DNA from 4 places in the Paenarthrobacter sp. YIM B13468 genome. Region 3 is predicted to be linked to each of the others. Evidence: riboswitches for the same ligand, from Rfam matches in the RefSeq annotation. Region 3 holds a riboswitch; each other region holds the start of a gene.

Region 1 (7,538 bases), on a different contig from region 3:
CCGAGTGTGCGCCATGTTTGCGGATTGCAGTACTCATATGGTCCCTTCCCTTTCCGCCATAGGCGGCAATTCCAGCGCCACCACATCACGCAATTCCTCTCGCGCACGCTCCACGAGGTCCGGAGCCGACGGCCGATCCGCCAGCACATCGGCCAGTCGGCCCACGACAGCGCCAGTCCCCTTCCCGAGCGGCTGCGCGGCCCCCGCTTCGAGCAGCAGATACGACGCCGTCAGCGCCTCAATAGCAAGCAATTTCTCCAAAGCCCCCAAGGACTTTTCGAGTTGCTGCAAGGCCAGCGGCGCCAAAGTGGAGTGGTCCTCGACGTCGGCCGAGAGGGTGGGTGCCCCGAGCGTCGCCGGCGCTGCCAGGAACTTCAGTTCGGACAGCAGTCCCGCTGCCGAGTACCAAAGCAGCCCGGGCAACTCCTCCTGGACAAGGGCTGCGGCCGGTCCGGATTCAGAAACGGCATTCGACGACGAAGCCTCCAGGTGCCCGGCGGCAGCCTCCAGATGCCTGGCCCGGATCACCCGCTGTGGCGGATACAGCTTGGCGATGCGCCGTTCGCTGGCAATCCCCACGTGCGCCAACGCAAGCCGCAGGCCCTCAAAGGAAAGAGCCAGTTGCATCGGTTGGAAGTTCCCGCCAGACACCATTTGCCCGGATTCAATATCAACCAAAGGGTTGTCGCCACGTCCGTTGAGCTCCACGTTCAACGCAGCGCCGAGCTGTGAAACCAGGGAACGAAAAGCGCCATGTGTCTGGGGCGCAGCACGGAATGACAAAGCATCCTGCACCGAGACCTCGGGACGAACGTCCTCCAACCAGCCGCCGCGCAAAAGGTAACGAACCGCGGCGGCCGAGTCCTTCTGCCCGTCCACCGCCTTGCCCGCTTGGATAGTCGGCGAAAACGGGCTGAGGTTCCCGCCGCCGTCGTACCTTGCGATGGCCTCAAGCGAGAGGGACAGCGCGACGTCGGCGAGTTCCGCCAGCTGCTGCAGGCGCACCAAGGCGAGGGTGCCGGCGCCTACGGAGTACGCGTTGGCGCTGACCACTGCAAGGGCCTCACCGGGAGCTAGTCGCAGCGGCTGAAGTCCGGCGTCGGCGAGCGCTTTCGCCCCGGGTACCAGGGTGCCGTCCCCATCGATCGCTTCACCTTCACCGATGGCGACGGCGGCGACGGCGGCGAGCTGGGTGAGGTCCGATGAGCCGACTGAGCCTTCGCGGGGGATGGCGGGAAGAACTCCACGGTTGAGTAGTTCGGCATAGAACTGGGCGGTCTCCGGGCGTACACCAGAGCCGCCACGGCTGAATCCGATGAGCCGGGAGAGGATCACGGCGCGGGCGGAGGGCCGGTCCAGATAGCCGCCCACACCACTGTTGTGGTATCTCACTACTTGGATTTGATAGGCAAGGACCGATTTCTCCTCCACAGCCGTATCGCGTCCGGATCCGAGGAGGGTGTTGAGGCCGTAGACTCTCTGACCTGAGGTCGCAGCGCGCTCCAGCACTTCGCGTGAGCGGCCGATCAAAGACAACGCATCGTGGTTGAGTTTCACGTGAAACGCCGGATTCAAGGCAGCCTGCGCCACGCTTGCAGGGTCCACGGGCGATGTGCCGATCACCAGGGTCCTGGGTTCGGAGGACATCGTCAGAAGTCCAGAAGATTCTGGCGGAAGCCACCGTCGCCGTAACTCTTCCTCAGCAGGCCACGGCGTCGCAGTTCGGGGGTGAGCTTGTCCAACACGCCGTGCACAGTCACGGGGTCTACGAAGCCGGAGAAGAGGAAGCCGTCGCCGCCCACGGCCTCGCCGGTTTCTTGAAGATAGTCCGCGATCTCGGTAACCGTGCCGATAATCGAATCGCCGGCACCACCGCTTCGTGCCTGCAGGATCTGGCGCAGGGTAGACCCCGGAGGCGCTGCCTTGGCGAAGTGCTCCAACGTGCCTTGGTTGCTGTTGGTGCTCAATTCAGGCAACGGCGCATCGAGGTCGAACTGCTTGAAGTCGATCACAGAGAGGTAGGAGATCGAGTTGAGCTGGCTGTCGATATCACGCTGTGTAAGCTCGCGGCGCTGCGCACGCAACTCCTCGGCCTCGGCGGATGAACCAACCACCGTGGGCTTCAGCACGAAAAGGACCTTAACGTCGTCGAGGTTCCTGCCCGCCTTCGCAGCCTCGGCACGGATGGAATCCCGGTAAGCCTTCATGCCGTCAACGCCACGCGCCAAGGCGATCGCCACATCTGCATGCCCACCCGCGAACGCTTTGCCCCGAGGAGAAGCACCGGCCTGGACCAGTACGGGCTCCTCCGGCAGAGGCGCCGTGTTTAGTGGACCCCTGACCTTGAAGAAGTCGCCTTGGTGGTTAATCGGATGCACTTTGGTGTGGTCGGCGAACACGCCCGCCTCAACGTCCTCAAGCACGGCGTCGGGTTCCCAGCTGCGCCAAAGCTGCCGGACGACGTCGACGAATTCTTCCGCCTTCTCATACCGAAGGTCGTGTTCAATCTGCTGATCCAAACCGTAATTCTGTGCTGCGAGGTCACTGCCGGAGGTGACAACGTTCCAGCCGAGCTGCCCCTCGGAGAAGTGCTGCAGCGTGGCCAAGAGCCGGGCGGCTGTGAAAGGCGGATAGAACGATGCGCTGACCGTCGGCACAATTCCAAGGTGCTTGGTGGCGGAAAGAAGGTACGGCACCAGGGCCAATGGATCATGCTTGGGCGCAAAGGAGGCGTGTGCCAGCGAGACCTCGGCGGAGCCGCCATAAGTATCAGGAACAGTGAGGGAGTCCTCGATAATGAAAAGGTCAAGGCCGGATTGCTCGAACGCGCGCACAGCGTCTTGATACAGGGCAGGTTTCTTCCAGTCGTAACCCAGGCTGTAGCCGGGAGTTCCCCATCCCTGGACACCGAAACCGTGCCCCACGAACCATCCAAAATGCAGCATGGACTTGAGTGTAGAACTGCCTTGTCCGTTCACCGCGACCTGATTTCTTGCGAAGTTACAGGGGGTCGTACTGCGTCAATTATGCTCCCGGGGCGTCATATTTGGGCTGCTACTCCAGCACCGGCCGGTTACGCAACATGACGAGCACGTAACCGCCTGCAAGTGCGGGCCGCCACCGCGGGATGCTACTTTTTTCTTGAGTAATGAGCACCAGCGCAAAGCCCTGACTTGCTGGTCGGCAACCCTCTCTCCGGCGGGGTGCCTCAGGTGACTACTCGGCGTATCGACACTTCGAACTGCAAGCGTGACTGAGGAGCACCAGCCAATGCCTGAACCCACTGAAGAAAAACTCTCCTACCGCCTGATTACAGGCCCGGATACCCGTGAATTCTGCGAGCGGATCACCACGGCCCTCGCCGACGGCTACGTGCTCCACGGCAGCCCGGCAGCCACGTTCAACGGCACGGATGTCATCGTGGCGCAGGCGGTCGTCCTGCCCGCTGCCATCGCCAACGCAGACGCCGCCGTCGCGAATGCCGTTGACCAGCTGGAGAACGACGACGACGACGAAGCATTCGAGGGACACGCATGAGTTACGCAGGTGACCTGACCCCGCAGGACGCGTGGGCCAAGCTTGAAGAAGGCGCCATCCTGGTGGACGTCCGCACCGAGGCCGAGTGGGCCCACATCGGCATTCCCGACACGAAGGCCACAGAGAATGATCCCCTGTTCATTCAGTGGAACCTTGCCGGTGGCATCCCCAACTCCCGCTTCATCGAGGACTTGCAGCAGCAGGCACCCGAGGGCGAGGGCGTGGAACTCGTTTTCATCTGCCGCTCAGGCCAGCGCTCCATCTCCGCCGCCATCGCCGCGACGCAGGCCGGGTTCACTGCCTACAACGTGCTTGAGGGCTTCGAAGGTGACCCGGACCGCTACGGCGAACGCACCATCAACGGCTGGAAAAACCGCGGCCTGCCAACGAACCTGGGGAACGACTAAGTGACTTTCAATCCCGATGCCGCCAGCTGGAGCCCTGACACACAGGCAGTACGCGGTGGCCTTGACCGTACCAACTTCCAGGAGACGTCCGAACCCGTTTTCCTGAACTCCGGCTTCGTCTACGAATCCGCTGCAGCCGCCGAACGCGCCTTCACCGGCGAGGACGAACGTTTCGTTTACTCCCGCTACGGCAACCCGTCCGTGGCCACGTTCCAGGAGCGGTTGCGGCTGCTCGAAGGAACCGAGGCATGCTTTGCGACGGCGTCCGGCATGTCTGCGGTCTTCACCGCCTTGGGTGCCCTGCTGGCAGCCGGGGACCGCGTGGTTGCAGCCCGTTCCTTGTTCGGCTCCTGCTTCGTGATCCTCAACGAGATCCTGCCGCGCTGGGGTGTCGAGACGGTATTCGTCGATGGTCCCGACCTCGACCAGTGGCGTGCTGCCCTCTCAGAACCGACCACCGCCGTGTTCTTCGAGTCGCCCTCCAACCCCATGCAGGAAATCGTGGACATCGCCGCCGTCAGCGAGCTTGCGCATGCTGCGGGAGCCACCGTCGTCGTCGACAATGTCTTTGCCACTCCGCTGCTGCAGCGTTGCGGCGAGCTGGGCGCGGACGTGATCGTGTACTCCGGTACCAAGCACATCGATGGCCAGGGGCGTGTCCTGGGCGGTGCGATCCTGGGCACCAAGGAATTCATCGATGGCCCGGTCAAGCAGCTGATGCGCCACACCGGTCCGTCGCTCTCCGCGTTCAACGCCTGGGTGTTGACCAAGGGCCTGGAAACCATTGGCTTGCGCGTGAACCACAGTTCGGCCTCCGCTTTGAAAATCGCGGAATGGCTGGAGCAGCAACCCGCCATCAGCTGGGTCAAGTACCCCTTGCTGAAATCGCACCCTCAGTACGAGCTCGCAGCCAAGCAAATGAAGGCCGGCGGTACCGTGCTGACATTCGAGTTGCTGCCCTCGTCCGGGCGGTCCGCCAAGGACGCCGCGTTCGCGCTGCTGGACGGACTGCGCGTCATCGACATTTCCAACAACCTGGGCGACTCCAAGTCCCTCATCACGCACCCGGCCACCACCACCCACCGGGCCATGGGACCGGAGGGGCGTGCGGCAATCGGCCTTTCAGATGGTGTGGTCCGGTTGTCTGTGGGGCTTGAGGACGTAGACGATCTCATCCTGGATCTGGAGAAGGCCCTCAAACAGGTCTAACCTTCATGCCATGAGCGTGAAGCATCCCTATCGCCGTGCCGGAACGGTCATCGTTGCCGGCACGGCGGTGTGGTTGGCAGGGATCTCACCGGTCTCGCGCGTCTACATCACCCCCGGTGCCGCCGAACGTCTTGGTATGCTCGAGGCCGGGCAGCGTGGCTGGGTTATAGGGCAGCACCTCGCTGCTGCTGGAACCGCCGCGGTGCCGGTGGGATTCGCAGCCTTTGCCCGTCGCCTTCCGGGCGGACGGGCAAAGCGGTGGGCTGTTGCAGCCGCGGCCGCCTTGCTCGCAGGTGCCCCGCTCTTTGTATCCAGTTTGTCGCGTCGGGCCTCGGACCTGGAACGCTTTGCCTACGGCCGCGGATCCAATGCGCCATTCCTGGCCTACTCTGGGCTCCACGTTCTTGCCTTGGCGGCGCTGGGCGGAAGCCTCCTGGCATCCCCCGCCAAACGATGGATCGGAGTCACTGCTGCAGCCAGCGCGCCCATCTACGGCGCCATCCTTGTGGCCAAGAAGGACATCCCGCCTTTCGTGTTCTACCTCGTCGAAGGCTTAGCGGGGGCGTACCTGATGACGTGGGAAGAGACTGACTCAGCAGAAGCCTAGGGCCTGCGGACCCTGGTCAGGATGGGCGCCCGCTCCTTGCGCGAGTCTGCGGTGGCGCCGCGAATCGTCGCCTTCACCGCATGCCCAACCACGGCCCCCAAGGCCTCGTTGCTGGGCGGACTCCCCGGCGGATTTTGGGCGTCGCGTTGCCGATTGTTGAAGCGTTCTGCTGCTTCGCGTTGCTCCCGGGCTCCGTTCCCGCGCTCAAGAATGTCCGAGATTCCGGCCTTCACGAGCTCCAGTTCACCTTGGTCATCCAGGACAGGGCTCAGGTAATCCACCAAAGCCCAGACAACGTCCGCTGCCGGTTGGGGACGGAAGTCGCCGAAGTCCAGAAGGTCTCCGCCAAGTCCCGAATTGCTCGCTTGCCAACTTGCCATCCGGAGCAGGGCTGTCGGCACCGAGGCGGGCTCAACGCCGTCGAGCATTTCCAGGGAAGCGGTCTCAACCAATGCCCTCACCAGCACTGCAATCACGGCTGCGTCCTCCGAACGGAGGCAGACGTCAGCCACCCTGACTTCCACGGTGGGATGGTTGCGGGAGATACGGGCGTCGAAGTAGATCATGCCCTCGTCAAGGAGAACTCCTGTGTCCAGGAGGCGCTGGACCATGCGCCGGTAGGCAGTCAACGAGCCAAAAACGGCCGAAGGCCCGGACGTCGGCCATCGGTTCCAGGCCTGGATCCGATAGCTTTCGAAACCCGTAGGCAGCCCACGCCAGTAGGGGGAATTGGCGCTGAGGGCCGTCAAAACAGCAAGTTTGTCGCGGATGTGGTCAAGGACCACCACGCCCTCTTCAGGTGACTCCACGGCGGTGTGCACGTGGAAACCGCAGGTCAGTTGCTCATGGGCCGTCAACCCAAAGCGTTCAAGCATCACCGCGAAGCGGGGATCCGGGGTGGTATGGGTGTTCTTGGCCAGGGGCGAGGTGGCAATCGCGGCCACCCGGGCGTTGTGCTTCCTGGCGGCGTCGTTGGCCATGGCACGGCCACTCCGGATCTGCTGGAGGAGCTCGGTGTGGGTATGGCACGGACGGGTCTGGGTTTCGATCTGTTCCAGCTTCAGTTCGTGGGTAAGCCCCATCCCGGTTTCAGGCGCCGCTTCCGGTCCTGCCAGCAGCGCATCCGCGAGCAGCGCATCCGCGAGAGCCAGGGGCTCGCCGGTCACAGGATCGACGATGAGTAGCTCTTCCTCCACCCCGAAAGTCCGCATGGCACCATTCTGCTTCATGCGGCATCCCGGATACAGCAACCCGGGGTCACTTACGGCCCATGTGAGGGTCGATTATGGGCTCTAAGTGACCCCGCGTTGCAGGAGGGCCTAGTCCTGGAAGTACTCCACCTTGGCGCCAATGGTGTTCAGCCGCTCGGCCAGGTCCTCATAGCCGCGTTCGATGACGTAGATGTTGCGAAGCTCCGAGGTTCCACGGGCAGCCAGCATCGCCAGGAGCAGGCACGCTGCCGGGCGCAGCGCCGGCGGGCAACCGATCTCCGCGGCCCGCCACTTGGTGGGTCCGTTGACGTAAATCCGGTGCGGGTCCAGGAGTTGGACTTGGGCGCCCAGCTTGTTGAGTTCCGTCAGGTAGATGGCGCGGTTCTCGTAGACCCAGTCGTGGATCATGGTCTGGCCCTCGGCGTTGCCCGCGATCACGGCAAAGAAGGGCAGGTTGTCGATGTTGAGCCCCGGGAACGGCATGGGGTGGATCTTGTCCTGCGGCGCGTGGAGTTCGGAAGGCTTGGTAGTGACATCCACCAAACGCGTCCGCCCATTGCGGGCCAT
Region 2 (7,538 bases), on a different contig from region 3:
GACCGTGCTGCGGGACGGCAAAACGGTACAGCTGATGGCCGTTCCCTCGGAGATGAGCCAGCAATGACGAGCCAGCAACAATGAGCCGAGCCTAGGCCTGATCCTCGCGGACATCGACCACGCCCACAAAGCGGCTGCCGACGCCTTCATATTCGCTGCGCACGTCACCAAGGAACAGTTCCGGCAGTTCACTGTTCTTATGGTGCCCACAAAAGACGAACGAGAAGTTGGGCCACCACTTTTTGGGCCGCACCGCCTCTGAGTACCCGCACACTGCGCAGGTCAGATGCACCCAAACTGGCCGTTTGCCCGTCCGGTTGGCACGTGACTGGACCAGCCAGGCTGGTGGATTGTCCTGGAGGCTACGAAGTTCCGCTTCTGACAGCCGTGACGGGATGCCGTGGCGCTGGGCCATTTCCATGGAGATATCAAGGGCCAATGCTGCGTCACGTCTACTAATCACTGTTTAACGATACGGGACTTCGCCATGGACGAATGCCGCGTAAGCTGTCCACATGACGGACGCAGCGGCCTTGCTGCCGAGAACGCCCCTTCAAAAGCGCGTGCTCGTGGTGGCTATTGTGGCTTCCTTTATCGCCATCCTGGACGGCTTCGTGGTGAACCTCGCATTGCCGGCCATCGGGCGCGAACTCGGCGGTGGCCTGGTCATCCAGCAATGGGTGGTGGATGCCTATCTGTTGACCCTCGGGGCCCTCATCCTTGTGGCCGGTTCATTGTCGGACCATTTTGGGCGGGCGCGGATCCTCCAATGGGGGCTGGCGGGCTTTGCGCTGACCTCGGTGATGTGCGGCCTGGCATGGAACGGGGAGGTCCTGGTGGTATCCCGTGCGCTTCAAGGTATCGCAGGCGCCCTCCTTGTGCCCAGTTCGTTGGCCATGATCATTACGTCGTTTTCTGGCCCCTCCCAGTCCAAAGCCATAGGCCAATGGTCCGGATGGACGAGCGCCGCTGCCATCGTGGCACCACTGATTGGCGGAGTCTCCGTGGACCTGCTGTCGTGGCGGGTTATTTTCTTCATCAACGTCATACCTGCTGTCGCTATCTGGCCCATGCTCGCAGGTCTTCGCGCCTCGGATGCGGCCAGGGACAAGAGCAAGCGAATCGACTACCTCGGTGCCGTGCTGGCCATGATTGGGCTAGGTGGTCCCGTCTATGCATTCATTGAACAGGGCCGGATGGGTTGGATGAGCGTCCAGGTATGGCTGCCGCTCCTAGTCGGTGCCATGGCGATGGTGTTGTTCCTGGTCCACGAGGCCAGGACCAGGGAGCCGATGTTGCCGTTGAGGCTGTTTGCCATAAGGAACTTTGGTTGGGGCAACCTTGCAACGCTCGCGATTTACGGTGGGATATCGCTAGGATTCTTTGTCCTGGGCATCTATCTCCAGCAGGTTGGGGGCATGGGGGCTACCATAGCGGGAATCGCCCTGCTTCCGGCGACCGTCATCCTGATGCTGACTGCGTCCTACTTCGGTGGGCTGGCTGGAAAGTATGGTCCTCGATGGTTCATGACAGTGGGGCCGCTGTTATGCGGTGTGGGCTTTCTGATGTCCCTCTCCATCCAGGAGCCTCTGAATTACTGGACCCAAGTGTTGCCGGGGCAGATCGTCTTCGGCGTGGGACTTACCACTCTCGTTGCGCCACTCACCGCCGCAATTCTAGGCGCGGTACCGCAAGAGGAGGCAGGGATCAGCTCCGCGGTAAACAATGCCGTGGCACGTATCGCAGGTCTGATCTGCATTGCCTTTGCCGGCCTGATCGTTGGTCCGGTGTTTACACGGGAGGGCTTGTACAACGCCTTGATTGTCACAGCGGCCCTGTTCGTTGTCGGGGGCGTGGCGTCCGCCGTCGGGATCCGTAACCCGCTTACCGAAGCGGCAGTTACCGCTGACAGCGCCCCGGATACCGCGTCCGACGACGGCGGGTCGGCCGACCAGCACAGCTAGCCGATGCACTGTGCATAGTCAACGCGGCACAGTCAGCGCAGCACAGTCAGCGCGCGGGAAGCACGCAGCCTTCGTGGACTTCGGCGCTTTGGACCCAAAGTGCCGCTGTAACTTCGTCCGCGAGATCGAATTCGCGCCGCTGGGGTCCGCTGCCAATCCGGACCACCAAGGCTCCGCCGAATGGTTTGCGCCCCACCACCTCCACAGGAGCATCCAAGGTGATCTCTTCCGACGCGAGATAGCGAAGAAGATCTGGATTTTCGTCGCTGATTCGGGTGATGCGGCCTGAGTGGCCTTCGTCCAACTCGATCATGCGGTACGCGTGAGGGAGTTCCACCGATCCGTCAGCCGAGGGAATCGGGTCGCCGTGAGGATCCCGGAGGGGATGGCCAAGCTTGGCGGCCATGCGCTCGATGAAGGTATCGGACACCGCGTGTTCCAACATCTCAGCTTCATCATGGACTTCGTCCCAGCTGTAACCGAGTTCGTCAACGAGGTAAGTCTCAATCAGGCGGTGCCGCCGGACCATGGACAGCGCCAGTCGCATGCCCTCCGGAGTCAGCCTGATGGCACTGTAGGGTTGGTGGTCCACCAAGCCTTGGTCCTTGAGTTTGCGGACCATTTCAGACACCGAGGAATTGGCAACGCCAAGCCGCAGGGCAAGCTGCGAGGACGTAATGGGTTTGTCCTGCCACTCCGTATAGGAGTAGATGACCTTAACGTAGTCCTCGATCGAGGAGGAGGGCGTACTGGTCTTCACACACCAAGCCTACCGTGGCGGGACGCCGTGGATCTTGCGTGCCCGCCAGGTGGTCGTTAGGTACGGCAACCCAACTAGTTGGCCTGGGGTATGGCCGAGATGATCGTAGAGGTACCACTCCAGGTTTCCCATGACCTTTGCGCGGGTGGCTTCATTTGCGCGGAGGTAGTAGCTGCGCGATTTTGTGAGCTCCATGATGTCCTCCGGTGACACCGCGTCCTCCCAGCTGGTGAGATGGCTCTCCAAGTCCGTGAATTCCGGTCCGATAACTGGCCGGAAACCGGGCTTGTGCACATCTCCGGCGTGCATGATTCGTGACAACCTGTGAACCCAGGGCACGGAAGTGTCCAGCTGGTTCCAAATGAGGCCAAGGACTCCATAGGGACGGAGGATCCGGGCAATCTCTTTGCTGGCTTTCATCGGGTCACACCAATGCCATGCTTGGGCAACGCTGACGACGTCGAATGCTGAGTCCCCCAGCCCCGTGGCCTCGGCTGTACCCTCCAACACCTCAACGCCGGGATAGGACTTTCGAAGTTGCTCCAGCATGTCTGTGGAAGGATCGACGGCGACCACTTGCAGGCCGCGTTCCACGAGCAACGCCGTGAATTTTCCTGTGCCTGCACCAATATCAGCTGCGGATTTCGCTCCAGGAGGAAGAAGCCAATCCACTGAGTCTGTGGGATATCCGGGCCGAACCCGATCGTAGTGTTCGCCGCCGTCCTGGAAGCTCTGGCCCAGTTCGTGGCGTCGCGTGGCATGCAGCTTGGGACCACCCGGCCTGCCAGCGCTGCTGGAAAGAAGGCTGCCGGAAACACTTCCGCCGGAATCCCGAGGGGAACGCACGGCCACGCACTGACTCCTTTACCGCGAACGCCATTTACCCTACGAATTTACCGCACGGGCGACAATGATGATCCCGGCCTGGGCCAAGGCACCGCTGACCAAACTGTGGCAGTGTTTAGTCGATCGTGCAGGGTGCAGCCCCTGCGGTGCCCGGGGTGTTTGGTGCCCATTCCGGATAGGTGCGGTGGTCATTGGCCGGTACCCATCGGCCCTCATCCACTACATAGTCCCAACCGAGACCCGTGCGCTTGAGTTCTTCGATACCAGCGAGCAGTCGTGTGGCATCCTCCAGACGCGAGCCTACGCCGAAGCTGGCTCGCAGAGAGCCCGAAGGGAGGCCGAGCCGCTTGAGGAGGGGATGGGCGCAGAAGCGCCCGTCACGAAGTCCTACGCCGTGTTCGGCGGCGAGGTAGGCGGCGACCAGCCCGGCGTCGAATCCTTCCACGGAGAAGTTGACCACGCCGATGGTGTCCTCGGAGTCGCTGAAGATCCGGTGAACGGTCACGCCGTCGATTGCTTCAAGTCCCTGTACGAGGTATGAGCGGATGGCAGCTTCATGGGCGTGCCAGGCCTCTTGATCCAAGTCGGCGAGCACCTGCGTCGCACGGGCCAGTGTTGCCGCGCCGAGGACGTTGGGGGAGCCGCCCTCATGGCGTGCAGGACCGGAAGCCCAGCTGACCGAGTCCAAGCGGGCTTCACGAACGGCGCCACCGCCAGCAAGGTGGGGAGTGCCGGCGTCAAGCCAGTCAGGACGACCCACAACAACACCGGCGCCGAACGGAGCGTAGAGCTTGTGCCCGGAGAACACGATGTAGTCGACGTCTGCTGCGGCGATGTCGATGCGGCGGTGGGGGGCAAGCTGAGCGGCGTCCACCACAATCCGGGCTCCGTATTCGTGCGCAAGTGCCGCGAGCTCCGCGATCGGCAGGATTTCACCGGTCACGTTCGAGGCCCCCGTGACCGCCAGCAGTGACACGCCGCCTTGGCTGAGTTCCTCGCGGAGCTTGGCCACGGTAGCTGTCAGTGTCGAAGCAGCTACGACACTGCGGTGAGGGACACCCTGCCAGGGGAGGAGATTGGCATGGTGCTCGATGTCCAGGTAAAGGACCTCGCCCGTTGGCTTTCCGTCCAGCTGAGGGAGGCAGCCCGCCAACAGGTTCAGTGAGTCCGTGGTGTTCCGGGTGAAGATCACGGAATCGTCGGGACGGCCACCAACGAACTCCCGGACGATGTCGCGGGAATTCTCGTAGACCGAGGTGCTGATCTGGGAAGCGTAGCCCGCGCCGCGGTGGACACTGGCGTAGTAGGGGAGGATCTCGTTGAGATACGCAGAAACGATTGTCAAGGCTGGAGCGGATGCTCCGTAGTCAAGGTTGGCGTAGCGGACGTGGCCACCCTGGATCAGGGGAGCTTGCAGCTCTGCACCTGTGACGGCGGCCAGGGGCCTGCCTGCAGCGGCTTCGTGCCTTGCTTCTTCGACCACAAGGGACGTCAGATCGGTGGAGTTGAACGTAGCAGTGCTCATGGGACCTCACTCAGGAGGGACCCCCTACGGGGATCCGCGCTTGCCGCATCCGTTCCGGACCGGCCGGGTCGTCACCCGGGGCACCCCACCGCGAATGGAGGGTTGCCGGCCAGCAAACCGGGGTTTAGCGCTGGCACTCGTGACCTGTAAAGAGGTTAGGTCACGCCTCTGGCCTGTTCCAAAGTCGCCCGCTTTGTTAAGCACATTGTTACGAAGGGTCTTCAAACTGGGCTTTGGGCGAAGAAAAGTCGGCGGATGCCCCGAAAAGGAGGCACCCGCCGTCGAAAATTCTGTGCAAAGCCTGTTTGCTTGTTGGTGCTGCTGGGTCAGAGGAGGTCATCCAGGGCAGGGTTGAGCCGCTTGAGGACCTCTGAATGCAGGATGGAGTTGGTGGCCAGGGCGTTGCCGCCGAAGGGGCCGTCCTCGCCTTCCAACGAGGTGAACCGGCCGCCGGCTTCCGTCACAATGGGAACGAGTGCTGCCATATCGTAAAGATTCAACTCTGGCTCGCAGGCGATATCCACAGCCCCCTCGGCAACCAGGCAATAGGACCAGAAGTCGCCGTAGGCGCGCGTGCGCCAGATGTCTTCCGTCAGCCCCAGGAATTCGTCCAGATTGCCGCGTTCCTTCCAACCGGAGAGGCTGGAATATGACATTGAGGCATCCGCCAACCGCGACACGTTTGACACCTTGAGCCGGGTGGCTGAAGCCAGTGAGCGGCCCATATAGGCGCCCATGTCCTTTGCTGCCCACCAACGCTTGCCCAGCGCGGGAGCGCTGACAACCCCAACGACCGGCTCGCCTTCGTCAACGAGTGCAATCAGGGTGGCCCACACGGGAACGCCCCGAACGAAGTTCTTGGTTCCGTCGATGGGGTCGATGATCCAACGCCGGGAGCCGTGGCCGCTGCTGCCGAACTCCTCGCCGAGGACGGCGTCACGGGGGCGGGAACGCGACAATTGGCCACGGATGGCTTCTTCCGCAGCCTTGTCGGCATCCGTCACGGGCGTGAGGTCAGGCTTGGTCTCGATCTGCAGATCCAAGGCCTTGAAGCGGTCCATGGTTTGGGCGTCCACGGAATCCGCCAGCACGTGGGCCAGTCGCAGGTCGTCGTTGTAGCTGGAAACGGGTTGGGTCATGCCACCAAACTATCGTGAAACGTTCCCTGCAGTTGGATCGTGGTGCACCGACACTTAGTTGACGGTACCGAGTTCCTTGGTCTCTTTCGCTTCCAACCGCGGGTCCGCGCCCAGCAGTCGCCGGAGCGAAGACAAGCGGGCCACTCCGGAAGGACCGGCATGTCCCTCGTTCACCCACCCGTCAAGTCCGCAATTAATGGCGCTGGCATCGTGCTTGCAACCGCGGTCGCAAGTTTCGGTGCCAGGTTCCAAATCGGGGAAGGAATGCAGGATGCGGTCGGGGTCCACGTGTGCCAGGCCGAAGGAGCGGATACCGGGTGTATCGATGATCCAGCTACCGGGAGGTGCGTCTGCCAGCTTCAGGGCCAACGCCGACGACGACGTGTGCCGGCCCCGCCCGGTGACGGCGTTGACACCACCGGTAGCACGCTCGGCTCCTGTGAGGGCATTAACCATGGTGGACTTGCCGACGCCCGAATGGCCCAGCATGACAGTCACTTTTCCATCAAGGTGGGCCCGCAATTCGGCAACGGCGCGGCTGTCCAGCCGCGCTGACAGTCCGTCGTCAGAGCGGGCGTCAATGCCGGACGCTTCATCGTCTGCCGTACGGCTGATGATGATGGGAAAGTCCAGGCTGAGATAGTTGGACAACAGCTCGGCAGGGTCCTTGACGTCTGCTTTGGTGACGAGCAGCAGGGGCTCGATACCGGCGTCGTAGGCTGCAACCAAGGCGCGATCGATAAAGCCGGTTCGGGGCTCCGGATTGGCCGCGGCGACCACCACCACAAGTTGGTCTGCGTTGGCCACCACCACTCTTTCGATGGGGTCGGTATCATCAGCGCTGCGCCGGAGCAGCGTCCTGCGCTCCTGTATGCGGACCAGTCGGGCAAGGGTATCCGGCTCTCCCGATACATCGCCCACCAAAGCGACAAAATCGCCGGGAACAACAGGGTTTCGTCGGAGTTCACGCGCGCGTGCAGCGATGATAATGCGTTCATCAGAGGAGTCTTCCCCAACGATGGCGGTGTATCGCCCGCGGTCCACCGTGATGATCCGGCCGATGACCGCGTCATCATGACTGGGGCGGTCCTTGGTGCGGGGCCTTGATCCTTTTTTGTTCGGACGGATCCGGACGTCGGATTCGTCCCAGGAGCTTGCGTCGCGGCCCATGGTCAGTTGCTGGCCTCACTGGTGACGGTTTCATCGTCGCCTGTGCCCTGCTGCAGCATGGCCTCCCACATCTGGGGAAATTCGGGCATCGTCTTGGACGTGGTGGCGATATCCTCCACCTGAACGCCCTGAAC
Region 3 (7,538 bases):
GCCGCTGGCCATTGTCGTGAGCGCGGCCCTTCGTGGCAGCTACCACTTGTATCAAGGCTTCGGGCCGTTCATCGGCAACTTCGCCATGGGCTTGGTCTTCGCCTGGATCTATACAAAGACGAAGCGGGTGATGCCTTTAGTCATTGCACATGCGCTGCTGGACATCGTCGCGTTCGTTGGCTTTAGCCTCTTCGGCAAGGCGATAGGCCTGGGGTAGGGATCCTTGAAGCTAGTGGACCCTTAAAGAGAAATTCGGCCGCCATCGGTGGGTGACGTCGTTGGCACCCGCTGATGGCGGCCGAAGCTTGAAGGCGTGCGTCAGATGGTGACGGCGCCGGATGCGGTTTCGAAAGTGACGGACATGATGCCAGGCGTACCGTGCGGGGCCATCCACTGGACAGCGACGTCCTCGAGTGGCTTCTCCACGGGTTCGCCCAGCCATTCGGTAACGCGTTCCGCCGAGCCCGCAATCGTGAGGCTAGACATCTTGACGTCACTCTCGTAGACCTTGGACGGGTGCAGTGAGGGATCGCCCTCCCACTTGAGCAGGTACGGCACCTGGGGATCGGCGATCAAGCCGAGAATGCCGATCTGCTGCCACACGAGTTCGCGGCCATCCGGGAACTTGCGGTTGCCCGGAACAGCGGAGCGGCCGAGGCGTTCCTCGAAGGGGGCGAGGTCGTCAACGGCGACGCACCAGCCCATCCAACCGCCGCCAGCCGCCGAGCGTGCGCGGACTGCCTGGCCAAAGGGTGCCTTGTCAGAAGCAGGGTGGTCCAGGACCTCTACGACTTCCAGGTATTTGTTATCCGCCAAGGGAATGATCATGTTCCGGGTGCCGAAGCGCGGGTGCACTCCGCCCCGGACTGCGTCCACTCCCAGAGCTGCGGAAATTCGTTCGGTAGTGGCCAAAAGGCCATCTCGTTCACAAGCGTAAGAGACGTGATCCATGCGCATGGCTTCATCTTGGCACTTTGTGATCGGGGTCTCAGCTAAGGCGAGCCTAACTAACATGGGACGTTATTCCGCGCTACCGGAACGCGTCACGCCGGGTCGCGTAAAGACTGAAAAATACTGTCTTCGTCACAAAACTGTCCAAGTCCCCGGGCGCTTCCTAGACTGGCCCCAGCCCACGCCTACAGCGATCAACGGCAAATCCGCGCGCCACTAAGAGGAGAATTCAATGTCCCAAGGATGGTCTTTCGAAACCCGCCAGATCCACGCAGGCCAGGAGCCTGACTCTGCCACGGGAGCGCGGTCGCTTCCGATCTACCAGACCACGTCCTTCGTTTTCCCGAGCGCAGAGAGCGCAGCCAACCGCTTTGCACTGGCCGAGCTCGCCCCGATCTACACTCGTATCGGCAACCCAACACAGGATGCCGTGGAGCAACGGATCGCCAGCCTCGAAGGCGGGCTGGGCGCGTTGCTCCTTAGCTCAGGACAGGCCGCGGAAACCTTCGCCATCCTGAACATTGCCGAGGCCGGAGACCACGTCGTCGCCAGTCCCAGCCTTTATGGCGGCACCTACAACCTGCTGGCGCACACGCTGAAGAAGTTCGGCATCTCCGTGACGTTCGTGGAGGATCCGGACAACCTGGACCAGTGGCGGGACGCCGTGCAGCCCAACACCAAGCTGTTCTTCGGCGAGGTGGTGTCCAATCCGCGCCAAGACGTGCTGGACATCGAGGGCATTTCGCGCACCGCGCATGAGGCTGGTGTGCCGCTCATCGTGGATAACACGCTCGCCACCCCCTACCTCATCCGTCCCATCGAGTGGGGTGCGGACATCGTGGTGCACTCGGCTACCAAGTATCTGGGCGGCCACGGCGCAGCGATCGCCGGCGTGATCGTGGACTCCGGAAACTTTGACTTCGGCAAGGACCCGGAGCGCTTCCCTGGATTCAATACTCCCGACCCCAGCTACAACGGACTCGTTTACGCCCGCGACCTCGGCAAGGACGGCGCGCTCGGAGCCAACCTCTCCTACATTCTCAAGGCGCGCGTGCAATTGCTGCGCGATCTGGGTTCGGCGGTTTCCCCGTTCAACGCCTTCCTCATCGCCCAGGGGCTGGAAACCCTGAGCCTGCGGGTCGAGCGCCACGTCTCGAACGCCACCAAAGTAGCTGAGTGGTTGGAAGCCCACGACGACGTCGAGTCAGTCGCCTTCGCGGGTCTGCCGTCCAGCCCTTGGTACGACCGTGGCCGCAAGTACGGGCCCAGGGGTACCGGTGCAGTGGTGGCATTCAACATCAAGGGTGGCGTCGAGGCCGGCAAGCGATTCGTCGATGGCCTGGAGTTGCACTCCCATGTTGCCAACATTGGTGACGTCCGCTCGCTGGTTATCCACCCGGCGTCGACTACCCACAGCCAGCTCACGGCCGAACAGCAGTTGGTTGCGGGCGTGAATCCAGGCCTTGTCCGCCTGTCCGTGGGAATAGAGCACGTGGACGACATTATTGCTGATCTTGAGGCCGGTTTCCGGGCTGCCAAAGGCGCTTAGGGGGCGTCCGATTACGGCAGCTGAACCTCGCGTTTGAGCCGTTAAGACAGCCGGTGCGCGGCCTGGCCGCCCGTCGACGAAAATTCGCCGGGCGGCCCTCCGCAGTGCGTGTTCCTGAACGAAGCGGCCCCAAACCGTCACACAGCTGTCACATTCTTCGCCAAAACAGCGGTATTTTTCCTAGACTCTACGTATTAGGTCATGAGTGCCAGTGACAGCCCCGGCTTGCTGGCCGGCAACCCTCCTCCGCGGTGGGGTGCCCCGGGTGAAGACCTGGCCTGTCGCACGCAAGGCGGCAGGCAAGCGCGAGGTTAGGTGTCAAAGGAATGACCATTACTGCTACAGCACCCCCCAAACCAGGCAAAGAAGACGGGACGGTCAAGTACGCCGGTGTAGGTTCGCTGGAACTTGAAGCCGGCGGTTTTCTCCCGGACGTTGTGCTTGCCTACGAAACCTGGGGTCAGTTGAACGAGGATGCGTCCAACGCCGTCCTGGTTCAGCACGCATTGACGGGAAGCACACACGTGGCCCGCGGTGCCACCGATGAGGAAGGCTGGTGGGAGCAACTCGTTGGCCCCGGTGCGACGATCGACACCAACCGGTTCTTCGTCATCTCCATCAACATTGTGGGCGGCTGTTACGGCAGTACGGGCCCGTCGTCCGAGGCGCCGGACGGGCGGCCTTGGGGATCCCGGTTCCCGCTGATAACTTTGCGCGACAGCACGGTGGCTGAAGCCCGTCTCGCGGATGCGTTGGGGATCAAGGCATGGCACGCCGTCCTTGGTGGTTCCATGGGTGGGGCGCGGGCACTTGAATGGGCGGTGACCTTCCCTGAGCGTGTACAGCGGTGCGCGGTTATTTCTGTCGGCGCCTACAGCACGGCCGAGCAAATCGCTTTCGCCCAGTCGCAGACGCTCGCCATCCGCCAGGACCCGAACTTCAACAACGGCGATTACTACGGCGGACCAACACCGGAGGCGGGCCTTGCCCTGGCCCGACGCATAGCGCACATCACGTACCGGTCAGCGCTGGAGCTTGATTTCCGTTTCGGCCGGGAAGCCCAGCACCAAGAGACGCCCCTGGCCGCTCCGGTCCTCGGGGAGCGTGGCCGCTACCAGGTGGAAAGCTACCTCGACCACCAAGGCACCAAGCTGGTGCGCCGGTTCGATGCGAACAGTTACATCGCCATCACCGAGGCACTCATGTCCCACGACATCAGCCGGGGCCGGGGCACGTTGCAGGAAGCCCTGGCCAGCGCCACTGCTGAATTCTTTGTGGCAGCCGTCGACTCCGACCGCCTTTATTTTCCGGCCCAGTCATTGGAACTGGCAAAAAATCTGCCAGGCAATGTGCCCGTCCACGTGATCGAAGCCCCCATCGGACACGATGGCTTCCTCACCGAAATCGGGCAGCTGTCAGCCCAACTACGCGAGGCTTTCTTCGCCTAAGCCGGCTCATCCGTTCATGATGTCGCCGCGCTGCTTCATGTAGTCCTCCATCGCGATCTCGCCGTTGCTGAACTTGAGGTCCAGTTCGGCGAGCTTTCGCGCGCGGAATCCTTGCTGCTCAGAGCCGCTGTGGCTCGGAAACGTAGGTGAAGAAGCGTTCGACGCCGGTCCTGGCGGCGGTGGGGCATCGGCAGGGCGGATGGTGGTGGGTTCCCCGGGATAGCCCGGGTAGTTCTGGGTGGGATATGGCGGTGCCGGATAATTCTGCTGCGGGTAACCCGGTCCGGGAAGATTCTGCGGAGGATAGCCGGGGCCCGGATAGTTTGGGCCCGGGAAATTACGGTCCTGAAGCCGGCGGGCCCGGGACCGGTTGTAAAGGCGGATCCCCATGGGAATCAGCCACGAGCAGACGATGATCCAGAAGATCAGATTGTTCACGGTGCAAGCCTCCTAGGTCTTAACCCAGCTTAGTCCCGCACTTTCACACGAGCTTTGTCTCCATGCCCAGGAACCTCCCGTAGCGTTCCACTTCTGCATCCAGGGCTTGTTGTTCGGCTGTTGTGACCGGCCTGTTCATCCTGATGTCGAGTTCGCAGATCCCGCCGGAGAAGCCGTGGCGCCACCATCCGGCCAACCTGCCATCCAGCAACACCACGTGAATGGGAGCATCACCCTCCGGCAAATAGGGCGCCCTTCCACCGAGGTAATGCCTCGATTGGGAATAGCCCATCACGTACTCGTCGTAGCACTGGATGAGATCGGCGCGGGGGAGGAGCGGCCCATCATCAGTTGGCGGGGGAGTCACTGCAAGTGCTTCCACGTCTTCGGCTGGCAAGTAGAAATCCAGGCCGTCAATTGCCACAGTCGCCAAGGCGCCAGGCATGGACTCTTCAGCTATCTGTAAGCCAAGCCGTACATCTTTCATGGTCAGTCCCGACCACGCGGCACAGTCCTTGATGGTGGCAGGACCCCGGCTGGTGAAGTACCGCAGGGCCAGCTGGCCCAAAGCCCATTCCCGGTCGTCGCCCGTCAACGATGCACTGCCATTATCGGGCACACGTTCGTCGAACAAGGCGTACGTCTGTTTCAGTGCACCCCCTGCAGAACGGACCGGGGCGCCGCTCACCAGGATTTTGCTGATCTCCGCGTGCATGAGGTGGTAAACGAAGCCAAGCCCTTTGCCAGGAAAGCCTGCCTGTTCCAGTACCCCGGCTAATTCTTCGCGCGTTTTGTGGGCTCCACCGGCCACCGCCTCGGCAAGGATGTGCCCGCTGCGGGCGGCGGCGTGCTCATCAACTCCCGTCTGCCTGTACATGCCCTTGTTGCCTTGATGAAGGCGCTCCGCAGACAACCCCATCAACCAGCCGAGATCGTCGCGGTGCACAAAATGCCACGTCGGCCGCAGGATATGCGTCCGGAGGATCCCGCCCTCAGCCACCGCCTGCTCAACCTCATCGGCGGTGACCCCGGGCGCACGCTGGGCAACGCTCCACCTGGCATAGGGAAATTCCTGCGACTGCACCGCAAGGAGGTTTCGCAGCACGTCATCAATGGTTTCGCCGTAGGGATTCCGCAACTGCTGCCGCCGGAGCCGAAGGCGCACAATATCGTCCGGCGCCAGCGAAATGTCAGCGTGCATCGCGGAGCTCTTTCCGCGCGTCAACACTGCAAGCGACCCTCACCCTAGCCACGCGGCAGCATGGTGCCGTTGGGACCAAAGACCGGTCCCGGCGTCGGGCGTTTGGGGGTAATACCGTCGCCGGAGGATCGATGCCGCAACCTGCGGATAACCCAGGGAACAAAGTACTCACGGGCCCACACCAGATCCGAGGAACGGGCCTCACGCCAGGTGCGGACCGGCAAGGGCTTCGGCACCAGGGGTTCGAGGGTGTGCTGGACGTTCAGGGCTTCCAGCACCATCATCGCGATGGTGTGGTGTCCCAGCGGTGAGAAGTGCAGGCGGTCTTCGTCCCACATCCGGGGATCGGCCAACTGCCTCAGGGACCACATATCCGCGATGATTGCGTCGTGCCGTGCCGCCACAGTCCTAAGGTTTTCGTTGTAAATGGCCACCTTGCCGCGGATGCGGCCCAACACCGAGGACGCAGTGTCCGGTCCGTTGAACAACACCACAGTGGCACCACCGGAGCCCAGTTCCTGGACTGCGGCATCCAGCTTCTCCGCCAACAGGTCCGGGTCGCCACCGGGCCGGATGAGGTCGTTGCCGCCAGCCGAAATCGAGACAAGGTCCGGCTGGAGTTCCAGGCAAGGAGCAATTTGTTCATCCACGATCTGCTGCAGCAGCCGCCCACGGATAGCAAGATTGGCGTAAGCGAAATCCTCATGACCGCGGCCCAGTTCTTCCGCTACACGGTCAGCCCATCCGCGGAAGCCGCCGGGGTTCTGCGGCTCGGGATCACCGATGCCTTCCGTAAACGAATCCCCCAGTGCCACGTAACGGCTCCAAGGGTGTGGTTGAACCGGTTCGCCCGGCTTCACCAATGAATTGACGTCACTCACGCTTTCCATCCTGCCTTGAACCTGCGAACCTACGCCACCGTAGGTTGTTACCCATCAGTAACTGCAAGAATAGACCCATGACTGAAGCCGTTGCATTCCCCACGCCCGTTGTCCTGTGGTCCCATGACGAAGCTGAACGGGAGGGCAAACCGCTTCTGGTGCTGCTGCATGGCTACGGCTCCAATGAGGACGATCTCTTCAGCCTCGCCGGCCTGCTTCCCGAGGGCTTTGTGGTGGCTTCCCTGCGCGCGCCGATGCCCATGGGCCCCGGCTTCACCTGGTTCCCGCTCACCGCGTCAATCGACTATTCCTTGGAAGCAGTAAAGCTTGCCGCGGAGTATGCCCTTGAATGGTTGGATACGGTCAAAGCCAATCATTCTTCAGTGACGCTCCTCGGCTTCTCCATGGGCATGGCCATGGCGACCACCATGCTCCGGTACCGTCCCACGGACTTCGCTGCCGTCGTCGGGCTTTCGGGTTTTGTGGTGGACGCCGGCGACGACCCCGCCTTCCGCGATGCCGAACTGGACGGCACCTTGCCGATGTTCTGGGGCCGCGACCAGCAGGACCCCGTCATCACTCCGGACAAGATCGAATACACCATGGGATGGGTGCGCAAGCACGTGGACCTCACCAAGGTGCTCTACACGGGCATGTGGCATGGCATTAATCAGCAGGAAATCGGCCATGTAGGAGAATTCCTGACGCACAAAGTCCTCGCGTCTTAAAGCAACGCGGGGTCACTTACGGCCCATAGATGGCCTCACCATGGGCCCTAAGTGACCCCGCGTTGCTTCAGGCGGTGGTGATCCGGACAGTCTGGCCGTTGACGGTAACGGTGTCTCCGGCGTGCAGCTGGCGGCCGCGGCGGTCTTCGATTTCGTCGTTGACCTTGACCAAGCCGTTCTTGATGAGCTCCGTTGCTTCAACGCCGTCCTCCACGAGGTTGGCGAGCTTCAGCAGCTGGCCGAGGCGGATCATGTCGTCGCGGATGGGGATCTCTTCGATTTCCGGGTTGCTCATAGAGCAATGATGCCTGAAGTAGTGTGGTGACGGTGCCGAATCCTTCC
Region 4 (7,538 bases), on a different contig from region 3:
CGATGGTGAGCCGCTGCGCCTGGCGGGCTGCGCGGATTCTGGAACCAATCGCAACGGGAACGTTGCTTGGTTCAACGGGGAGAGCCTTCATTCACGAACCTTTCAGGCCTGTCATTGGGCCCTGTCATTGCAGCAATAGTAGCGGGACCGCGGGCCTCCGGAGCCCTTAACAGCCCGAGGATGACCAAAGCCCCTTGACTGTTACTCCCATCACAACATATCCTCATAGGCAACAAGTGTTGTCTGTGAGGCACAACACGATCCCCAATCTCCCATCATCAGCACGGAGACTTCGGCACTTCCCAGGAGTATCGTCGAAACCCCCAAACTCCGTGCACCAGCTCCAAGGAGCCACTCATGGACTCATCGTTCATAAACATCGCCATTGTGGTGGTGTACCTGCTTGCAATGCTTGCATTCGGCTGGTGGGGCAAGTCCCGCACCAAGAACAACAGCGACTTCCTGGTGGCAGGCCGCCGCCTGGGACCCTTCCTTTACACAGGCACCATGGCCGCGGTTGTCCTTGGTGGCGCATCCACGGTCGGCGGCGTCGGCTTGGGCTACAAGTTCGGCATCTCAGGGATGTGGCTGGTAGTCGCAATCGGCTCCGGCGTCCTCCTGCTGAGCTTGCTCTTTGCTGGCACCATCCAGCGCCTGAAGATCTATACGGTTTCCCAAATGCTGAGCCTTCGCTACGGCAGCAAGGCCACGCAGACCTCCGGAATCGTGATGCTCGCCTACACCCTCATGCTCTGTGCCACGTCCACCGGCGCATACGCCACCATCTTCGTAGTCCTCTTCGACTGGGAACGCTGGATGGCGATCGCCGTCGGCGGTGCAATTGTGCTTGTTTACTCGACCATCGGTGGCATGTGGTCCATCACGCTGGCCGACCAGGTCCAGTTCATCATCAAGACCGTAGGCATCTTCTTCCTGATGCTCCCCTTCGTCATGAACGCGGCCGGAGGACTCGATGGTATCCGTGAGCGCGTCGGTGCGAGCTTCTTCCAGATCGACGGCATCGGTGTCCAGACGATCATCACGTACTTCGTCGTTTACACCCTTGGACTCCTGATCGGCCAAGACATCTGGCAGCGCGTCTTCACGGCCAAGACTCCAAAGGTTGCACGCTGGGGTGGAGCGACCGCCGGCGTTTACTGCATCCTTTACGGTGTAGCCGGTGCCTTGATCGGCCTGGCCGCCCGGGTGGCGCTCCCCAACATCGATGTCGCCAACCTCGGCAAGGACGTGGTGTACGCCGAAGTGGCAACGCACATCCTGCCCATCGGCATTGGCGGCCTGGTCATGGCCGCAGCTGTTGCAGCCATGATGTCCACCGCTTCAGGTGCCCTGATCGCCGCCGCCACGGTGGCTCGCGCAGATGTTGTTCCGTTCGTCGCCAGCTGGTTCGGCAAGAGCATCAACACCGACGACACCGAAAACCCTGAGCACGACGTCAAAGCCAACCGCTACTGGGTTCTGGGCCTGGGCATCGTTGCAGTGGTGATCTCCATGGCCGCGCAGGACGTGGTTGTTGCCCTCACCATTGCCTACGACATCCTGGTGGGCGGCCTCCTCGTCGCGATTCTCGGCGGCCTGGTGTGGAAGCGCGGAACCGGTATCGCCGCTGCATGGTCCATGGCAGTGGGCTCTGTATTGACCCTGGCACTGTTGATTCTGTTCGCGATTGGAGTCATTCCGAGCGTCGATGGCGTCTACGCCAACGAACCCATCTACTACGGCCTGGCGGCCTCGTTCGTGGCCTATGTCGTGATCTCCCTCCTCACGCCGCCCACCGAACCCGAAGTCCGGGCCGCCTGGGACAAGCGCGTGGCCGGGGCAGTCTCGGAAGAACTGCCGCTGGAGGCCCACCCGGTCAGCAGCCACAACGCCAGCTAGCTGACGCCCAGCCCCGAGTAATGTTCGACGGCGGCGCCGCCCCTTTCCGGGGCGGCGTCGCCGTTGCATTTGCCGTCCCGCTTCGCGCGCTGCGAGGCCCACTCTGCGCCCCATCCACACCCCTTGGCACGCACACCGGGCCCCACAACAACCCACCCGCAGTTCTTCAGGACAGCACTCCTCCAGTACAGTGGTCCCAGCTTCAAGAGAGGTGGCGCAAAGCTCCGACTGGCCACACACCAACCCCATGTTCACGGGTGGTTCGGATGAGGAAGCGGCCCGCCCCGGACCAGAGACAACCGAGCGGGCAAGAGCACTCCCTAAAGGAGCAGTCCTTGCCGTACCAAGGTGTAGTCAGCCCAACTCAAACGACCCCCACCAAATCCGAGACGCCCACCGTTCCGGTGATTCCCGGCGTCGACCTTGTCCGTGGGACTGTGACCCTGTTCCTGAACGGTGGCCTGACCCGGTTCCGGCACCCTGAAGCGCAGCTGTTGGCGCGTGCTCTTGCCCAGGCTGTGCGTCCATCGCGGTGGTGTGCATCGTCGAGGACTTTGACGGTGACTGTTGCAGCGCTGGGGCGTCCGGCCGGACTGGAGCGGCATTTCACCTTGGATGAGGAGGGCCCTGCCTAGAAGAAAAGAGTCCTAGAATTCTTCGTCTTCTTCCCCGCGGAATTCTTCGGTTTCATCCAGGGGGACAACCCGCTCGTCGTCTTCAGGGACGTCGATTTCCTCCACCCAGGGTTCGTCGACTTCCTGGTCTTCGCTGTAGTCGTAGGCGGGGTCTGACTCGATGGTCTCCCGTTCCGGGTGGTTGGCGTGCGGTTCGGTGGTGTCCATGCTGCAACCTCCGTCTGGTGGGCTGGCAAGCAGCCTGCTGACCGAGTGCGGGGAGGGCCCCCGCCCCTGTCCTTCCATCTGAGCACTGTGCCTGAAGAGGGTCAAGGCAGCGGCCAACATGGACCCAAGGAAAGGCTCGAAGCAGAGGATTGCAGCTTCGCAAATTAAGGCATGCCGAACATTCCAACTAAGGAATACCGGCCAAAAATCCGCGCCAATAAGCGGTACAGTGGGCGTGCAATGGGGCCGCAACTACCCCACCCAGCACAGGAGAAAAAGTGCAGAAGCACCAGGAATCCCACGGTTCGTCGAGCCCCGCTCCGGACCCCGCCCCCGGATCCGGAACACCGCCCCAACCGGTCCCGCCCACGTCCGCGGACATCAGGCGCTGGCGTCAATACCTGGCCGACGAGCGAGCCGAAGCCGCCGTCTACCGGGAACTCGCCCAACGTCGTGACGGCGAAGAACGCCAGATCCTGCTCGCCTTGGCCGAGGCAGAAGGAAGGCATGAGGCACACTGGCTGAAGCTCCTCGGAGAGCACGCTGGAATGCCGAAGGGGGCGTCCACCCGGAGCCAGCTACTTGGCTTCCTGGCCCGGCACTTCGGCTCGGTGTTCGTGCTCGCCCTGGCCCAGCGAGCGGAAGGCCGTTCCCCCTACGGTGCAGAACCTGCCGCGACTCCGGCCATGGTTGCCGACGAACAAATCCACGAAGAAGTTGTCAGGGGCCTGGCCACCCGTGGACGCAACAGGCTCTCCGGTACCTTCCGCGCCGCTGTTTTTGGGGCCAACGACGGCCTGGTGAGCAACCTTTCACTGGTCATGGGCATGGCCGCAACGGGCGTTCCCAGCCCGGTGGTCCTTATGAGCGGTGTTGCCGGATTGCTGGCCGGGGCCCTGTCCATGGGTGCCGGCGAGTACGTTTCGGTCCGCTCGCAACGGGAGTTGCTTAACGCCACGCTGCCCACGCAGGCTACCCTCACAGCGGCCCCTTCTTTGGACATCGAACACAATGAGCTCGTGCTGGTGTACTTGGCCCGCGGCATGACCCGCGAGGCCGCCGAGCACCGCGCCGCCGAGCGCATGGGACTCTTCAGCTGCGACTGCGATCCCAGCCTCTCCTTGCAACCCGAGAAGGAGCAGCCCGCCGATGACCACGAAACAGTCGGCTCTGCCTGGGGCGCTGCGATGTCCAGCTTCTGCTTTTTCGCCTCGGGTGCGATCGTGCCGATCCTTCCGTTTATTTTCGGCATGACGGGTGTGGCGGCACTGACAGTAGCCGGTGTTCTGGTAGGCATCGCGCTCCTGGCGACTGGCGCCGTCGTCGGGCTGTTGTCCGGGACCTCACCGCTGAGCCGTGGCTTCCGGCAGCTGGCGATCGGCCTGGGTGCCGCGGCCGCCACTTATGGGCTTGGCCTCGCGTTCGGAACGTTGATCGTCTAGGCGGTAATGTTGGTTCGTCCTCCGCGCAGCCCCGCGTGACCGGGGCGTAGGGAATGGAGAACCGTGGATTCGGAGCAGCCGCCGTTGCGCGCGCCAAAACACCGTCGTGCGGGCACAATGCTGCGAATTCTTCGCGGCGTCCTCATGGCTGGTGTCGCCGCCGTCGTGGCTGTCCTTGTCAGCGGTTTGCTCCACGGCGATCCGCGAATCATCGGGCTGTTTCCGGGTGTGGCCCTGCCCAATTCGCCCAAAAGCGCGCCGATCCAGCAGACCCCGGCCCGGGCCCTGGACGCGCCGCCTCCAGGAATCGACGAGGCGGACGCCCCGCTGGCATCGCCGCCGCCCCCAGCCAGCGCCAGCGATTCGTACAAGTTCCTGGCAACCAACGACGACGGCACTCCGGTTGGGTACTCACCGTGCCGTCCCCTGCACTACGTCGTGAATGCCGCTACCGCACCGGAGGGTACGGATGCCCTGCTTGCCACCGCAATCGCCAATATCTCCGCGGCATCCGGAATCCAGTTCATCAACGATGGCAGCACCGATGAGTTGCCTACCGCAAAACGCGAACCGTACCAACCGTCCAAGTACGGTGACCGGTGGGCACCCTTGCTGATTTCGTGGACCACGCCCGAGACGGCTCCGGCGCTGGCTGACACCGTCATCGGTACGGGCGGCAGCACCATGTACTCACTCAACAATGGTCCCAAGAGCTACATCACGGGCAGCCTGGAGCTCGACACCCCGCAAGTGGCTGAGCTTCTGGCCGAGGAAGGCGGTTCGGACTACGTGCTGGCAGTCATGCAGCACGAACTGGGGCACGTCATGGGTCTGGATCATGTCGATGATCCGGTTCAGCTGATGTACCCGGAGATCGGCGCTCCTGACGGATTGGCTGCTGGCGACCTGAACGGTCTTCACCTCCTGGCCTCGGCTCCTTGCCGCAAGGACATCTGAAGCAACGCGGCTTCTCATGAATCGCCATGGACTCGCGGCCCCATGGGCTCTATCCTGACGGAAGCGGCCGACGGCGGCGCCCCACCGTCCGAGTGGGCCGTCCCGTGAGGGGGTTCGATGGAACCTTATGGGTCGCCAGAGTGGCCAGACCCCTATCCCCCGCCGCCTTACCAGCAGCACGCCAAGCCGCCGCCCCGGCCCCCCATCAAGCACAGCAGCATCGCGGCCATCCTGTTCCTGTTCGGCGTTCTCGGTTTGGTCTGCGCCGGCGCATATTTCAGCGGCGAGCTGCAACAGTTCTGGTCCGATTCCACGACGCAGAGCCAAGCGCCGCGGCCCGGGCTGGTTCCCTTTGGCCAACGTCAGGATCCGCTGCCCGGCTTCGAGGAAGCCGACGCACCCCTGGGCACGCCGGCGCCGTTGCAGCGGACCAGCACTTCCTACAAATTCCTGGCCGTCAAGGAGGACGGAACTCCCCTGGCATACTCCCCTTGCAGGCCGATCCACTACGTGGTCAACGCAGATCTGGCCCCAACGAGCTGGTATTCCATGGTGGAGGACGCCGTTCGGCAGGCCAGCCTCGCCTCCGGACTGCAGTTCATTTATGACGGTCCGACGTCCGAAATCCCCACGAGCAACAGGGCCGGCTACCAGCCCACCACCTACGGTGACCGCTGGGCGCCTGTGCTGATTGCCTGGACCACGCCGGAGCAGGTGCCGCGGCTGACCGGACAAACAGTGGGCTTGGGCGGAAGTTCCTCCATCGGCCTCAGCAACGGCTATAAGGCCTACGTGACCGGCTCGGTATCGTTGGATGCACCGCAGTTTGCCGGGATCATGGACTCACCCCAGGGCAAGGAAGTGGGCACGGCCGTGATCATGCACGAACTCGGACACGTTCTAGGTTTGGACCATGTGGATGACCCCCGCCAGCTGATGTACGACCAAGCCTCGTGGGTTCGCGAATACGCCGCCGGGGACAAGACGGGCCTTGCCCAGCTCGGCTCGGGTCCCTGCAGCAAAGACTTCTAGCCCGCGCAGCAAGGACTTCTAGCCCGCGGCCACCACTGCGAGCGCGTCCTCCACAGTATCCACCAGGAAAATCCTGTCTGCCATGGGCCTCCCGGCCGCGAGGCTCCGCAGCATCGCCCATGCCGGGTAGGTGTGTTCCCAATGGTCGCGGCCTACCAGGACCATGGGAGTGATGGTTTCGGGGGCTCCGTAATAGTTTTCGCAGGCGTCCTGGAAGATCTCCTGCACGGTTCCGGCAGAACCGGGCAGGAACACGATCCCGCCGTTGCATAGCTCGAGGAGGATCGCTTCCCGGATCGCGTTGGCGAAGTACTTGGCGATGTGGGTGGCGAACAGGTTTGGTGGTTCGTGGCCGTAGAACCAGGTGGGTATGCCCAGCGTCGCTGCGCCTTCTGGGTAACGTTCGACGACGGCGGCTGCTCGCCGCGCCCAAGCCGTCACCGAGGGCCTGAACCCCGGTATGGAAGCCAGCGTTTCCAGCGCTGCGGTGGAATCGGCGTCGGGCAGTCCGCTGAGGTAGGCGCCCATGTTGGCCGCTTCCATCGCGCCGGGGCCACCGCCGGTTGCCACTGTGAATCCGGCTTGCGCCAGCAAGCGACCCAGCCGCGCGGCGTCGGCGAATTCCTTGGTTCCGCGCTGCGCGGCGTGTCCGCCCATGACGCCCACGAGTTTGGTACCTGCCAGGTCACCGTCTTGCAGCAGTTCGTCCAGGGCGTCGCCGATCGCGTGGTCGTGGAGGGCTGCGGCGAGCGTTGCGTCAAGGCTTGCCCGCTTTCCCGGAAGGATGCTCCACTGGTAAATTCTCGCGTCCAGGGTGGCTTCATACTCGGTAGTGGAAATGTCCTCGTAGAGTTCGCTGGCCGTGTAGAGGGTGCCGCGATACGGGTTGAAGGGCACGCCGCGCATCTTGGGAAAGATGAGCGCGCCGCGGCTTCGCAGGCTCTCCTCGATGCCGTCGTCGAAAGTGCATCCCAGGAAGATCGCGCCCTGCGGGTCCATCATTTTCAGTTCGCGCGAACGTCCGCGAAGGTCCAGCGACTGCGCATGCCAGCCGTGCATGGATCCCGCCCCGGAGGTAACCAGTTTGTCGAAATGGACGATGCTTTCGACGTCGAGCGTCCGTGGACTTGGGTTCAAGGCACCGGAGGGATTCATGGCATCAGCGTAGTAGTGCCCAACGGCTTGAGTCCCGTTTACGCGCAAGGCGATGTTCCGTTGCATGATGAAGCATGAAGACTTCAGATGAGGGCGGCGCTGGCGCCCGGCCGCGTATCGGAGTTCCGGTTCGCCTTAGCAGCTCGGACAATCCTGACGCCCGCGTGGGCGAAGCCAACCAACTGTTCACCCTTATTGTGGATTTGCTCCG

Evidence for each region. A riboswitch is a leader RNA that binds a small molecule or an ion and turns the genes downstream of it on or off. The one in region 3 is predicted to bind S-adenosylmethionine.
Region 1: linked by a shared signal. The riboswitch ahead of ACFX4T_RS18860 (DUF1737 domain-containing protein) and the one ahead of ACFX4T_RS09080 (homoserine O-acetyltransferase) in region 3 are both predicted to bind S-adenosylmethionine.
Region 2: linked by a shared signal. The riboswitch ahead of ACFX4T_RS00800 (aminotransferase class V-fold PLP-dependent enzyme) and the one ahead of ACFX4T_RS09080 (homoserine O-acetyltransferase) in region 3 are both predicted to bind S-adenosylmethionine.
Region 4: linked by a shared signal. The riboswitch ahead of ACFX4T_RS17475 (hypothetical protein) and the one ahead of ACFX4T_RS09080 (homoserine O-acetyltransferase) in region 3 are both predicted to bind S-adenosylmethionine.

What each region holds. Positions count from the first base shown of each region.
Region 1 is NZ_JBHZPI010000021.1:75,206-82,743, reverse strand. Features, by position in the region: gene ACFX4T_RS18875 (PLP-dependent cysteine synthase family protein) at 1-37, opposite strand, end outside; gene ACFX4T_RS18870 (aromatic amino acid ammonia-lyase) at 34-1,647, opposite strand; gene ACFX4T_RS18865 (NtaA/DmoA family FMN-dependent monooxygenase) at 1,650-2,978, opposite strand; SAM riboswitch class IV at 3,145-3,256, shown strand; gene ACFX4T_RS18860 (DUF1737 domain-containing protein) at 3,271-3,537, shown strand; gene ACFX4T_RS18855 (rhodanese-like domain-containing protein) at 3,534-3,944, shown strand; gene ACFX4T_RS18850 (O-succinylhomoserine sulfhydrylase) at 3,945-5,153, shown strand; gene ACFX4T_RS18845 (hypothetical protein) at 5,164-5,760, shown strand; gene ACFX4T_RS18840 (glutamate--cysteine ligase) at 5,757-6,971, opposite strand; gene ACFX4T_RS18835 (UDP-N-acetylglucosamine 1-carboxyvinyltransferase) at 7,080-7,538, opposite strand, start outside.
Region 2 is NZ_JBHZPI010000001.1:173,457-180,994, forward strand. Features, by position in the region: gene ACFX4T_RS00775 (S1C family serine protease) at 1-67, shown strand, start outside; gene ACFX4T_RS00780 (hypothetical protein) at 92-421, opposite strand; gene ACFX4T_RS00785 (MFS transporter) at 516-1,964, shown strand; gene ACFX4T_RS00790 (metal-dependent transcriptional regulator) at 2,011-2,724, opposite strand; gene ACFX4T_RS00795 (class I SAM-dependent methyltransferase) at 2,734-3,489, opposite strand; gene ACFX4T_RS00800 (aminotransferase class V-fold PLP-dependent enzyme) at 3,686-5,095, opposite strand; SAM riboswitch class IV at 5,127-5,240, opposite strand; gene hisN (histidinol-phosphatase) at 5,422-6,234, opposite strand; gene rsgA (ribosome small subunit-dependent GTPase A) at 6,289-7,404, opposite strand; gene aroA (3-phosphoshikimate 1-carboxyvinyltransferase) at 7,407-7,538, opposite strand, start outside.
Region 3 is NZ_JBHZPI010000007.1:156,954-164,491, forward strand. Features, by position in the region: gene ACFX4T_RS09065 (CPBP family intramembrane glutamic endopeptidase) at 1-217, shown strand, start outside; gene ACFX4T_RS09070 (VOC family protein) at 319-957, opposite strand; gene ACFX4T_RS09075 (bifunctional o-acetylhomoserine/o-acetylserine sulfhydrylase) at 1,184-2,500, shown strand; SAM riboswitch class IV at 2,698-2,812, shown strand; gene ACFX4T_RS09080 (homoserine O-acetyltransferase) at 2,827-3,948, shown strand; gene ACFX4T_RS09085 (hypothetical protein) at 3,955-4,386, opposite strand; gene ACFX4T_RS09090 (winged helix DNA-binding domain-containing protein) at 4,430-5,587, opposite strand; gene ACFX4T_RS09095 (SGNH/GDSL hydrolase family protein) at 5,632-6,477, opposite strand; gene ACFX4T_RS09100 (alpha/beta hydrolase) at 6,546-7,196, shown strand; gene ACFX4T_RS09105 (RNA-binding S4 domain-containing protein) at 7,264-7,491, opposite strand; gene ACFX4T_RS09110 (DMT family transporter) at 7,515-7,538, shown strand, end outside.
Region 4 is NZ_JBHZPI010000019.1:16,640-24,177, reverse strand. Features, by position in the region: gene ACFX4T_RS17485 (helix-turn-helix domain-containing protein) at 1-91, opposite strand, end outside; gene ACFX4T_RS17480 (sodium:solute symporter) at 358-1,899, shown strand; SAM riboswitch class IV at 2,100-2,219, shown strand; gene ACFX4T_RS17475 (hypothetical protein) at 2,235-2,534, shown strand; gene ACFX4T_RS17470 (hypothetical protein) at 2,547-2,741, opposite strand; gene ACFX4T_RS17465 (VIT1/CCC1 transporter family protein) at 3,020-4,183, shown strand; gene ACFX4T_RS17460 (matrixin family metalloprotease) at 4,304-5,140, shown strand; gene ACFX4T_RS17455 (matrixin family metalloprotease) at 5,258-6,172, shown strand; gene ACFX4T_RS17450 (LOG family protein) at 6,191-7,327, opposite strand; gene ACFX4T_RS17445 (gamma-glutamyl-gamma-aminobutyrate hydrolase family protein) at 7,402-7,538, shown strand, end outside.